4 regions of the Geobacillus sp. Sah69 genome follow, and region 4 is predicted to be linked to each of the others. Evidence: predicted binding sites of a transcription regulator. Region 4 holds the regulator's gene; each other region holds the start of a gene.
What was found. The regulator Rex, encoded in region 4, represses fermentation and respiration genes when NADH is low (regulators of the CRP and FNR family bind a similar motif). The targets are predictions, from matches to a motif close to TTGTGAAATATTTCACAA.

Region 1 (3,210 bases), on a different contig from region 4:
CAAATCAAGCGAACTGCTTGAAAAACGGCAGTTGCGCCTTGGAAGCCTTCTCTTTCACTGGGGCATTTTGTTCGTGTTTGTCGGCCACGTGATGGGCATTCTCATTCCCGAGCCGTTTTACGAGGCGCTTGGCGTGACAGAAGAGATGTACCACGCCCTCGCCTTGGCAGGCGGCATTCCGGCCGGCTTGGCGGCCTTCGTTGGTTTCGTGATCCTTTTTCGCCGCCGCTTGACGGTCAAGCGCGTACGGGTGACAAGCAGCACCGGCGACTGGGTCGCGCTCGGATTTTTGCTTGTCGTGATCGCCAGCGGGTTGTCGTCGACGTTTCTGAACATCGATTCGCACGGGTTTGATTACCGGACGACAATCGGCCCGTGGTTTCGCGGCCTTCTTACGTTCCGTCCGAACCCAGCTTATATGGAAGCGGTGCCGCTTTGGTTTCAGATTCATATTCTCGCTGCATTCGGTTTGTTCGCCGTCTGGCCGTTCACCCGCCTCGTTCACGTATTCAGCTTCCCGCTCCGCTACTTGCAGCGCAGCTACGTCGTCTATCGAAAGCGAATGCCAAAACAAGCAGAGCCGGTCAACCGCGCCAAGTAAGCGAGCGGCGGGCGTCACATCAGGAACCCTAAACTGAACAGGCGGAGGGGGCAACCGATTGCCTAACAGCCGGCCTGTCAACTTTAACGGCGGCGGGAACGAAACAACGTGCGCTTCCGCATACCCTAACGATCATGCATAACAACCGGCCAACAAATGAACCAATAATAAAAAACAGGATGCCCGTCGTTTGGGGCATCCTGTTTTCCATTTGTTACTTAGTTAATGTGCGCAAACAGCTCCTCTTTCTCCGCATCGGACAACAACCGCTCGGCCATCGGGAAGAGTACGTTCTCCTCTTTCATGAAGTGCTCATCCAAAATATGATACGCCTCAATCACCGCGCCGGCAAGCGTCAACGCCTGCCTGCTGTCGATGTTCTCCGGCAGCTGGGCGGTCTTTTCTAAAAACATGGAAAGGCGCGTTTTCGCCTGTTCGTGTTCGTATTCCATAACGGCGATAGGGCCGGTCGTCCGCCCGATGTACCGAGCCATCATTGGGAACAATACGCCTTCTTCCCGCTCCGAATGCGGATCTAGGGCGGCGACGAACGATTCAACTTTTTCTCTCAAATCAGCGAGCGGCTCACGCCAGTTGCGGTCATTTTCCCCGCGGCCGATCGCCTCCGCTGCGGCAAGCAGCTGCTCCATTTGGGCGCGCAGCGGGCCGTGTTCTTGTTTTAATTGCGCCAGACCGGCGCATAATTTCACCCCTTCAGGGCCGCCCATATGGCAAAATGAATGCATCATCAATTCCTCCTTTTTATGATCCGTCCGTTGTTTCCATTATACTGTGTGCAGCATCTCCATCGTTGTGAGTCATATCACACCGCCGACAGGCAAGCGCAAAAAAAACAGCGCGCTCGCCCCCATGAGCGACGCGCCGTAGCAAATCCCCGCCGAACCGTGCTCGCCATCTGCTGGAATGAGCTTCGTTTCATGCTCACCCCGCCCTTTCATATGAAAAATACATACCCAGTTTTATTATAAGCGGAAAATGTTCGAAAAACTGTGACAAAAAATAAACAGTTTAGCATTTTTGATGAAACACAATATAAAACATTTAACAAAAAGATGATCTCTTATATAGCAGGTTGGACAATTGATATAAAACAACCCTCAACAGAGCTTATTGTTGAAAATAACGGGCAAGCGTCACAATCATCGCTCCCATCCGCTCATGTTCCGGGGCGATGACGCGATCGACTCCCTCTTCTTCCAATGCTTCTTTTGTCACTTTGCCAACGGCGCAGGCCACGACATCGGTGCGAAACGCGTCAAAGAGCGGTGCGATCTCTTTTTTCTCGCGGGCGAACGAAAAGAAAAAGCGGACTTGCATCGCCGATGTAAAACAGACGGCATCGACTTCGCGCCCGACGATTTCTTTATACAATGTCGCCAGTGTCTCCTCATCCGGAGCGATATGCCGGTATGGCAACAATTCCGTATACAAAGCGCCTTGTTCAAGAAAAAACTGCTTCAAGGCTGGCGCGGTATCGCCGTACAGCTGTACAACAACGTTTTTTTCCGCAAAGTCGTGCCCATAAAGAGCAGCAATCAACCCTTTCGTCGTCCCGTCCTCGCTTGCGGCCACCGGGGTGACGCCGATTTGTTTCAACGCCGTCACCGTTTTATAGCCGCGGGCAGCCACGTTCGCTTCCTTGATCGTTCGATGCCATTGAGCAGCCATTCCCTCCCGGTTGGCCGCTTCCAACAGCGCCTCAAAGCCGATTCCCGTCGTAAATACGATCCAGTCCGGCCGCATGGCGATGACGGTTCGCATTTCCTCTCCCAGTTCGCTTCCCTTTGAAAAGGCGGTCCCTTGCGCCGGACGAATGATGGCCGTTCCTCCTTGCTTTTCAATAAGCGTTGTCATTTCGTCCAGTTTGCGTGACGCGCATAAGGCAATCCGTTTGCCATGCATGTTCCTTCCCCCTTATGGTCAGTCGTTCGTCCTTTCCATTCTAAAAGATGGTCTTTGCCTATGCAACAAAAAACCATTCCGCTCCCTGGCACATCGCAACGCGAATGCCGCCTTCATTGGGGATAGAGCCCAGCGCAACAGAACAGACCGCAGGCAGAAACAGCCGACCACCATCAAAAAAAAACACGCGCCCAAAGACGCGTGCCCTCCGTTCAACGAGTATGTACCATGGCCTCTTCTCCCTGACGGTCAAAGGAACCGATGATGCGCGTCGGCTCGACGGAAATGAGCCGGTCCAACGGAATGTTCATTAGACGCATTTGCCGGTTGTAAACAAACAGTTTGCGCGTGTCCTGATACAGCTTGACCGGCAGCACGACCGCTTCCCCTTGATAGGTTTTTACACGCACCGGCTGCTTCTCGGCAATCCACGCCGACAGCTGTTCATACCATTCCATTCTGATTGTTCCCCCTTCTCATCCGATCCTACTTATGATTGTGAACTACCCCCACTTAATTTTCTAGCGAAAATTTGAAGTGGGGGCTTCCAAAGAAGTTTGACTGCTTCAAGCAATCCTTATTCTTTGAGGCGTGTCCACTTCGCCGCTAGAGCATAAGACACTCAGGTCTACAGCTTTACTTTTCTTTAAGATGTTTAATGCGCCATTGACATCAGCATTCATTAG
Region 2 (3,210 bases), on a different contig from region 4:
GCCATGTTCGATACGTACGCTTCAATCGCATGTGTTAATACGTCCATACCTGTATCCGCTGTAATATGTTTTGGCATCGTCATGACGAATTGTGGGTCAACGATGGCGACATCTGGTGTTAACTCGTAGTCAGCAAGCGGATATTTGACGTTATTTTTCTTATCTGTAATGACCGCAAACGATGTCACTTCTGAACCTGTACCAGATGTTGTTGGAATCGCGACAAATTGCGCTTTTTGACCGAGTTTTGGATATTTAAATACGCGTTTACGAATATCTAAAAACTTTTGTTTTAAGCCATTAAAGTCGGTATTTGGATGTTCATAGAACAGCCACATCGCTTTCGCCGCGTCCATCGCCGAACCACCGCCGAGCGCGATGATGACGTCTGGCTGGAACGCATGCATCATGTCGGCACCTTTCATCACTGTTTCAATTGATGGATCTGGTTCAACTTCTGAGAAAATTTCGCAATGCACATAATCTGGACGTTTACGCAAATAGTATAACACTTTATCGACATAGCCGAGCTTCACCATACCTGGGTCTGTAACGATAAAGGCACGTGAGATGTTTGGCATTTTCGCTAAATATTGTGTCGCATGTTTTTCAAAATAAATTTTTGGTGGAACTTTAAACCATTGCATGTTTACATTCCTTCTCGCTAATTTTTTAATATTAATTAAGTGTGTCGCACCCACGTTTGTCGAAACGGAGTTGCCTCCAAACGTACCGCAACCGAGCGTCAATGACGGAATGTATGCGTTGTAAATGTCCCCGATCGCTCCTTGTGAAGATGGTGCATTAGAGATGATTCGTCCTGCTTTCATTCGCTTACCGAATTCAAGAATGACGTCTTGATTTTCCGAATGAATGACAGCGGAGTGGCCAAGTCCACCAAATTCAAGCATTTCTTCTGCTCGTTTTAACCCTTCTTCTGTGCTATTCACCTTATAGCACGCCAATACAGGACTTAATTTTTCACGAGAAAGCGGCTCTTGCGGACCGACGCTTTTTAATTCTGCGACAAGAATTTTCGTATCAACTGGAACGTCCACACCGGCCATTTTTGCAATTTCATATGCTGGTTTACCGACGATATTCGGGTTTACTGCACACGTATTTTCATTAATGACAAGCTTTTCGACTTTTTTCTTTTCTTCTTCATTTAAAAAGTAACATTTGTTTGCGATCATTTCGTTTTTCACCGCATCATATATTTCTTTATCAATAATGACCGCTTGTTCAGATGCACAAATCATTCCGTTATCAAACGTTTTTGAAAGAATAAGGTCGTTCACCGCGCGTTTAATATTTGCTGTTTTTTCAATATAACAAGGTACGTTACCAGGTCCAACCCCTAATGCTGGTTTTCCTGAGCTATATGCTGCTTTGACCATGCCTGCTCCACCTGTCGCAAGAATAAGCGAAACACCAGGGTGATGCATAAGTTGTTGCGTTGCTTCAACGGAAGGTGTTTCGATCCATTGAATACAATGTTCTGGCGCACCGGCCGCAATCGCTGCATCACGTAAAATGCGTGCCGCTTCACTGCTGCATTTTTGCGCGGACGGATGGAACGCAAAAATGATTGGATTGCGCGTCTTGATTGAAATAAGCGCTTTAAACATCGTAGTTGATGTTGGGTTTGTTACTGGTGTAACCCCAGCGATGACTCCAACAGGCTCAGCAATTTCAATAATACCTTCTTGTTCATTTTCGCGAATAACGCCGACGGTTTTATCATATTTGATGTTATGATAAATGTATTCTGTCGCAAAAATGTTTTTAATGATTTTATCTTCATACACGCCACGTTTTGTTTCTTCAATCGCTAACTTCGCTAAATACATATGTTTGTCAAGTCCAGCTAACGCCATTTGCTTGACGATATGATCAATCGCTTCTTGATCGTAATCACGAAACGCTTTTAACGCTTTTTGCGCATTCGCGACGAGCGTATCGATCATTTTTGTAACTTCTTTCTTTTGGTCTAATACTTTTTCATCAACAGCCATATAAGACCCTTCCCCTCCTGTATTGTCCTTGTGAAGTTTTTCACAAGTTAATTGAAAATAAAAATATGATTGTTTTCACATTCACATTATAACGGGGGTAAGCCTGTTTGTGTGTGTCAGTTTTGTGAAATATTGAGCAAATATGTTGTATAAGAGAACCGCTTCTTATAAAGAAGGCGGTTACTCACACACTGGATTGCGTGGAATCTTTTCAAACGAAATATCGTTGTACCCGTGGTGCTAGTTGAGCTTTAGCGCTCAACTAGCCCAAGTGTAACCAGGGAATAAGCTAACAATATACCGTCTAGTGCCACTTCAAATCCGATAATCGAATTGGCTCGGATCCCCGTGATGCGATAGTGGTCAACCAGGACCGAGAACACCGTCTCGATCACTTTGCGTTTTTGTTGGATCCACTGCTCCCATGTCTCAGACGCACGATGTTTCTGGTTTTTTCGAGACGGAGTCCAAAGCGCCATTTGGTATTCTTCGTACAGCCTTTTTTGCAAGTCACGGCTAATGAATCCTTTGTCCCCAAAGTTATACGGGTGGGGAATTTGGGTCATCACGCTTTCGGCTGCGATTCGATCGTGGCAAGATGCTTCCGTCACCACATACCCCATTGGCAGCCRTTGATCGGTCACTTGAAGGTGCAGCTTCAACCCGTAGTACCATTGCTTTTTGGAAGCGCAATACCCGATGTCGGCGATCTCTTGAAACCGTTTYACGCGATGCATTCTTGCCGTATGGCACAACGGGAGCGGCAAGCTGTCKACGACGGCATAGGCATGATGTTGACCGCGTTTTGCCAGCTCATGCCGGATCCATTTGATGGCGAAACCAAGCGCCCGGCAACGGCGGTTGTATCGGGAGCGTTCAAGAAACGAGCCGTTTGTGAACAAATTTCCCGTGACAAAACGATGCCATGCCCGTTCGGATGTAAAACCGAGCAGCTTTCCTAAAAGATGAATGGCGATGATGACAGCGTCCTCTTGCTTGACCAAATGGCGATTTCGACGATGAAGATGCACCTGAATGCATGAAAGTTGAGCAGAAACAAAAACGAAAATGGCGGCATATTGCTTTTGAATCTTGGCCCGATCTGTAGTAAAATGAAAGTGCTCTTGCATGGGGATTCTCCTTTCGAATGGCAGGTCGCACTTTCATTCTACAGGAGATCCGCCAGCAAGGG
Region 3 (3,210 bases), on a different contig from region 4:
CGGAATACAGCGTCATTGACGTATTTTGTATCTTCGGGAATCGCTGTTTGCTTCGGCAGCTCAAGCGGCCGTTTCGAGCCGATTGTAAAGCTCCACAATCCGCCCGGGTACGTCGGCACAACCGCCGTGTACACGAGCACATGCGGGAACAATTCGCGAATGTTGCGGTATGTCCGCTTCAAAATATCGAGATGGAAAATGGGCGACTGGCTTTGGCACACCATGAGCCCGTCCTCTTTTAATGCCCGGTGCACGTTGGCATAAAACTCCGGTGAAAACAGCGCCTCAGCCGGGCCGACCGGGTCGGAGGAGTCGATCATGATGACGTCGTACTCGCGTTCCTTTCCGCGCACAAAGGCGACACCGTCGCCATAAATGAAGTGGACGCGCGGGTCGGACAAATTGCCGGAGACGGCCGGCAAATGTTCTTTGCACGCCCGGACGACCTTCTCATCAATTTCCACCATCTCGATCGCCTCGAGGCGGGCATACTTAGCCGTTTCTCTGGCTGCCCCGCAGTCTCCCCCGCCGATGATCAGCGCCCGTTTGGCTTCCGGATGAAACTGAAGCGGCACGTGCGAAATCATCTCATTATAAATATGGCCGTCAATCGAGGTCGTTTGCACGACGCCGTCCAGTACGAGCATGCGGCCAAAATCATACGAATCCAAAATCATGACATGCTGATACTCGGATGGCTCGGCAAAGATCACCTCTTTGATCCGGTAGCTAATTTTCAAATTGTCGCGGTCATCTTCGGTGAGCCAAAGCTCTCCGTTGTCCATATGCAAGTAAGGGGGTAAAGCGCTTCCTTCGTGTTTCATTGTGACCTCCTTTAGTCATGCAGATGTTTTCACACCTTTCTAATCTTAATATATTCTTCGTCTTGTGGCAAACAAAGGGGATGTGATCGGCCGGTGCCGGACGTGTTCATCCCGCCGCCCATGTTCGACGACTGGTTGCGTTTTTCCGACCGCTCCTCGTCTTGGCCGCCGCAGCCGGCACAAAGGCTGACCGCTAACGCGCAAATGGCGGCAAGCGGCATCATCCATCGTTTTCGCATCTTTTCCTCCTCCTTTCGTTTCCATCATAAACTGAGACAGCGGGCGACGACCACGACATCGTATGATTCCATCGTTCCGTCTCCCTTCATGCGGCGATGCTTGCTTATAGTATGCCTGTTCGGCAAAAAATAACACTCCCCGGCACCCGGCCGGAGAGTGTCTATCGATCACGCCGCTCCCCAAGCAAAGCACGAAGCGACGTACGGTTTTCAAGCAAATCAGCGAGCGTATACGCATCGAGCACACGCAAAAACGCTTCTAACGCCTCGCGAAGCGCAAAACGGAGCCGGCATGAAGGCGTCAGCACGCATTCATTACCGTGAGCGGCGAAGCACTCCACAAGCGACAAATTGTCTTCCGTCTCGCGAACGACCGCACCGATGACAATCTCCTCCGGCCGTTTCGCCAGGCGAATCCCGCCGTTGCGTCCGCGGATCGTTTCGATGTAGCCAAGCTTGCCGAGCTCATGGACGATTTTGCTTAAATGATGCTCAGAGAGGGAAAACGCAGTGGAAATTTCTTTGATATTTGTTTTTTCGCCTTCATCGAGCGTTCCTAAAAACAGCAGCACACGCAACGCATATTCTGTATAGTTCGTCAGCTGCATGGTCATCCACAACCTTTAGACAAGATGGTTGCTTCCATTGTATCACACCTGTCTGTGCGAGGGAATTGTGAACAATTTATTAAAGATGTATTTGAAACGTTGCTTTTTCACTATGCGTATGATTGAATAAAACATGTATTTAAAATACATGTTTTATGAGAGGAGATGAAACATGGCTATGACAACGGCTTTGCACCCAAAAACGATTGAGATCGTCAAATCGACCGTACCGATGTTGGAGCAGCACGGCGAACAGATTACCAAACGGTTTTACCAATTGATGTTTTCGAACCATCCAGAATTGTTGAATATTTTCAACCATGCCAACCAAAAACAAGGGCGGCAGCAACGCGCCTTGGCGGCAGCCGTGTACGCGGCAGCGCGCTATATCGATCAATTGGACGCCATTTTGCCGGTCGTGCGGCAAATCGGCCATAAACACCGGAGTTTAGGCGTTAAACCGGAACAATACCCGATTGTCGGAAGGCACTTGCTGCTAGCGATCAAAGACGTGCTCGGCGACGCTGCCACTGATGACGTGATAACGGCTTGGGCGGCAGCGTATGAAGCCATTGCCGCTGTTTTCATTCAAGTCGAGAAGGAGCTCTACGATGAAGCTGCGGCCAAGCACGGCGGCTGGCGCGGTTTCCGCCGCTTTGTCGTCACAAAAAAGGTGAAGGAAAGCGACGTCATCACGTCGTTTTATTTCGAGCCGGAAGACGGCGACGCCATCAGCGACTATTTACCAGGTCAATACGTGAGCGTAAAACTGGACATCCCTGGTGAAACGTATACGCACATTCGCCAATACAGCTTATCGGACGCCCCCGGCAAAGGGTATTACCGCATCAGTGTCAAACGGGAAGCAGCAACAGCGGAAAAACCAGCCGGCATCGTGTCGAACTATTTGCATGACCACATTCACGAAGGCGATGTCGTCGAGTTAAGCGCTCCAGCCGGCGACTTTACGCTCGACTTGACACACGAAACGCCGGTTGTGCTGATCAGCGGCGGCGTTGGGGTCACTCCGCTTTTAAGCATGGCGAATACATTGGCCATCCGTCAGCCGAATCGTCCGGTGACGTTTCTTCAAGCTGCCCTAAACGGCCGCGTGCAAGCCTTTGACGAAGAGTTGCGGGCATTGGCCAAACGCCCGTCGTTTGCCTACCATCTCTGTTACGAATCGCCGTCTGAAGACGACCGCCGTCATCCGCATTTCGGCAAAGAAGGACGGATCGATCTTACTTGGATGAAAACGGTCATTCCGACTCGCGACGCTGACTTTTATTTCTGCGGCCCGGTGCCATTTATGAAAACGGTCTACCGCGCCTTAGCAGAGTGGGGCGTGCCGGAAGAACGCATCCATTACGAATTTTTCGGCCCGGCCGGCGATTTGACGAAAGACTGATCACGGGCAGACCAAAGGGTGTCTCCTACATAACGAGACACCCTTTGATCTGCCATTTTACTCGAGGGGAGATGTTCTTTTGAATATCGCCCCTTCCGCCGCAGGGGCAAAGGCGGCTTTTCTTGCAAAAA
Region 4 (3,210 bases):
AAAACCAGAGAGGGCTGACTCCAAAAGTCCGCTTTTTGGCGGACTTTTGGGTCAGCCCCTTTTTGCCTGGCGCCGTATGAACCGTCCTTTTGATGCTGCCCTCAATATGGATCGCCGCTTCCTTCCTCCGCCGCTAATTGCGCCTTTCGATAGCCGATTTTGGCAACCCAGATGCTCCCCTCATACAAAAGCGTCAGTGGAATCATGACGATCACTTGCGACAACACATCCGGCGGCGTAATGGCGGCCGCTAAAATAAGCAGCGCCAAATACGCATACTTGCGGATGCGAACAAGAAGCTGCGGCGTAATAAGCCCTAAGCGGGTGAAAAACAGGACAACAATCGGCAGCTGAAACACGATGCCAAACGGCAGCACGAGCTGCAGCAAAAACTGAAAATATTCATTAATGCCGATCATCTGTTGAATGCCGAGCCGTTCCGCCAGCTGATTCATAAACCGGACGACAAATGGAAACAAGACGAAATACGCAAAACCAACCCCGGCTAAAAATAGAATGATCGATGCTGGAATGTAGCTGAGCGTTGCTTTCCGCTCTTTTTCATACAGCCCCGGACTGACAAACGCCCAAATTTGATACAACAGCACCGGAGCGGTCAGTACAGCGGCGATGACAAAGGCAAACTGAAAATACACTTTAATCGGATCGGTGAGGCGGAACGCGTTCATCGTCAGCTGTTTCGCTTCCGCAGTGTGCTGCAAATACACAATGACGTCATCGACAAAAAAGAAGCTGGCTACAAGCGCCGCAACGAAAAAGAGAAGCACGATGATCAGCCGTTTCCGCAGCTCTCCGAGGTGTTCATACACGGACATTTCTTTGTCATTCATCGTTTCCCCATCCTGCCTTGTCATCGGTCGGTTTTTGTTTCTTCGTCATCAGCGAGCCCTTTTGTGGCGTCTTTAAACTCGCGAAGCGACTGGCCGAACGACCGCCCCAACTCCGGCAGCTTTTTCGTGCCAAACAGCAACAAAATGACAAGAACGAGCAACAAATATTTCATGTGTTGTTCTCTCCTTTTTACGATGGCGATGGATAGTTTTTCAAAAAATAGACGAGCGACTGCAGCTCAATGGCTAAATCGATATGATGGACGCGAATATGGTTCGGCACGTTCAGCCGCGCCGGAGTAAAGTTTAAAATGCCTTTAATTCCTTGCGCGACAAGGCGGTCGGTCAGCGCTTGAGCCGCGGCGGCCGGCACGGTTAAAATCGCGACCGGAATGTCGCCGCGAAGCCGCTCCTCCAGCTCATCGAGATGATAGACCGGCACCCCGCCGACTGTCGTTCCGACCTTCCGTTCATCGACATCAAACGCCATGACAATTTTCGTGTTGTTATTTTTCGAAAAGTTGTAGTTTAAAAAGGCGGTGCCTAAATTGCCGACGCCAAACAGAGCGACTTCGGTCACTTCGTCCTCTTCAAGTGTCTGGCGGAAAAACGACAACAAATAATTGACATTATACCCGTATCCTTTTTTGCCGAGCGCGCCAAAATACGAAAAGTCGCGGCGAATTGTCGCCGGATCGACTTTCACCGCCTCGCTCAGCTCGGCGGAGGACACGCGCTGCTTCCCTGAGGCATGTAAATTTTTCAAAAACCGATAGTATAACGGCAGACGCTTGGCAGTCGCCTGCGGGATTTTCGGTTGTTCGTTGCTCATCGTTTCATCCCCCAGCTAATCGGTTTTCCGTCGATAATGGCCGGACTTCCCGCCCGTTTTTTCGACCAAATACGTTGGACCGATCGTCATTCCTTTATCGAGCGATTTGCACATGTCGTACACAGTCAATGCGCATACCGAAGCCGCCGTCAGCGCTTCCATCTCCACTCCTGTGCTCCCTTTCGTTTTGACCGTCACGGTAATCACAAGTTTATACGCTTCCGCCTCTTTTTCCCAAGCAAAGGCAATATCGACGCCTTTTAACATAAGCGGATGGCACATCGGAATAAGATCGGCCGTTTTTTTCGCCGCCATGACCCCGGCCACCTGGGCTACCGCCAGCACATCACCTTTCTCAATGGCATTGTTCGTCATCTTTTCGTAAATCTCTTCATTGACGGTGACGCTCGTTCTCGCCACCGCTATCCTGATCGTATCTTCCTTGTGTGTAATGTCGACCATTTTCGCCCGGCCTTGTTCATTGAAATGCGTAAACGATGACAAGACAATCTCCTCCATTTATCACTATACACCATTTTTCGTTATCTGTCTTTGACCGTTTTCGCGACTTACGTTAAACTATTCGCGAGGTGACGGACATGATCATTTTGCAAGTGAATGGACTCACGAAATATTTTGGCGCTGACCTTATTTTATCGAATATAAAACTAGAAATACAGTCCCGCGCCCGCATTGCTCTTGTCGGCCGCAACGGCGCAGGCAAATCGACGCTGCTGAAGATCATCGCCGGCGAACTTTCTTCCGACAGCGGTGAAATCATCAAGCCAAGCCATATCAAAATCGGCTATTTGGCGCAAAACAGCGGGCTCGACTCGTCACGCTCCATTTGGGACGAGATGCTGGACGTATTCGCGCCGCTCCGGGCGATCGAAGCGCAGCTGGCAGAGCTCGGCGCCCAGCTTGGCGACCCGGATCTGCTCGCCGATCCGTCCCGCTACGAAAAAACGCTTCAAGCGTATGACAACTTGCAAGAGCAATACAAAGAACAAGGGGGCTATCAGTATGAAGCCGACATCCGCTCTGTTTTGCACGGGCTGCAATTTTCGTCATACGATTACCAAACAACGCCCGTTTCCTCGCTAAGCGGCGGACAGCGGACGCGGCTCGCCCTTGGAAAACTGCTGTTGGCCAAGCCGGACTTGCTTATTTTAGACGAGCCGACGAACCATTTGGACCTCGATACGCTCACATGGCTCGAGCAATATTTACAGGCATACCCCGGCGCCGTTCTGCTCGTTTCCCATGACCGCTACTTTTTGGACAAAGTCGTCACCGAAGTGTACGAGCTGTCCAACGCGACGCTTAAGCGGTATAGCGGCAATTACAGCCGCTATTTGGAGCTTCGGGCCGAGCAATACGAACAAGAGCTAAAACGATACGAAAAGCAACAGGAGGAAATCGCCCGCCTCGAAGACTTCATCCGGCGCAACATCGCCCGCGCCTCGACAACGAAACGGGCGCAAAGCCGGCGAAAGCAGCTCGAAAAAATGGAGCGGCTTGAACGCC

Region 1: AP057_RS06335 (hemerythrin domain-containing protein) is a predicted target of Rex. The motif match lies at 1,413-1,430, and genes of this name have one in related genera.
Region 2: adhE (bifunctional acetaldehyde-CoA/alcohol dehydrogenase) is a predicted target of Rex. The motif match lies at 2,047-2,064, and genes of this name have one in related genera.
Region 3: nsrR (nitric oxide-sensing transcriptional repressor NsrR) is a predicted target of Rex. The motif match lies at 1,737-1,754, and genes of this name have one in related genera.

The regions. Positions count from the first base shown of each region.
Region 1 covers NZ_LLKS01000031.1:78,324-81,533, reverse strand. Annotated here, with positions in the region: gene narI (respiratory nitrate reductase subunit gamma) at 1-601, shown strand, start outside; gene AP057_RS06335 (hemerythrin domain-containing protein) at 820-1,347, opposite strand; partial or broken gene AP057_RS06330 (pyruvate synthase alpha chain) at 1,465-1,560, opposite strand; gene AP057_RS06325 (uroporphyrinogen-III synthase) at 1,730-2,524, opposite strand; gene AP057_RS06320 (hypothetical protein) at 2,737-2,982, opposite strand; partial or broken gene AP057_RS06315 (RNA-guided endonuclease TnpB family protein) at 3,091-3,210, opposite strand, start outside.
Region 2 covers NZ_LLKS01000024.1:44,640-47,849, forward strand. Annotated here, with positions in the region: gene adhE (bifunctional acetaldehyde-CoA/alcohol dehydrogenase) at 1-2,018, opposite strand, end outside; gene AP057_RS04565 (IS982 family transposase) at 2,270-3,148, opposite strand.
Region 3 covers NZ_LLKS01000064.1:18,498-21,707, forward strand. Annotated here, with positions in the region: gene speE (polyamine aminopropyltransferase) at 1-824, opposite strand, end outside; gene AP057_RS14065 (hypothetical protein) at 854-1,063, opposite strand; gene nsrR (nitric oxide-sensing transcriptional repressor NsrR) at 1,225-1,671, opposite strand; gene hmpA (NO-inducible flavohemoprotein) at 1,844-3,079, shown strand; gene AP057_RS17170 (hypothetical protein) at 3,159-3,210, shown strand, end outside.
Region 4 covers NZ_LLKS01000034.1:3,033-6,242, reverse strand. Annotated here, with positions in the region: gene tatC (twin-arginine translocase subunit TatC) at 102-851, opposite strand; gene tatA (twin-arginine translocase TatA/TatE family subunit) at 872-1,024, opposite strand; gene AP057_RS08810 (redox-sensing transcriptional repressor Rex) at 1,042-1,683, opposite strand; gene moaC (cyclic pyranopterin monophosphate synthase MoaC) at 1,699-2,187, opposite strand; gene abc-f (ribosomal protection-like ABC-F family protein) at 2,283-3,210, shown strand, end outside.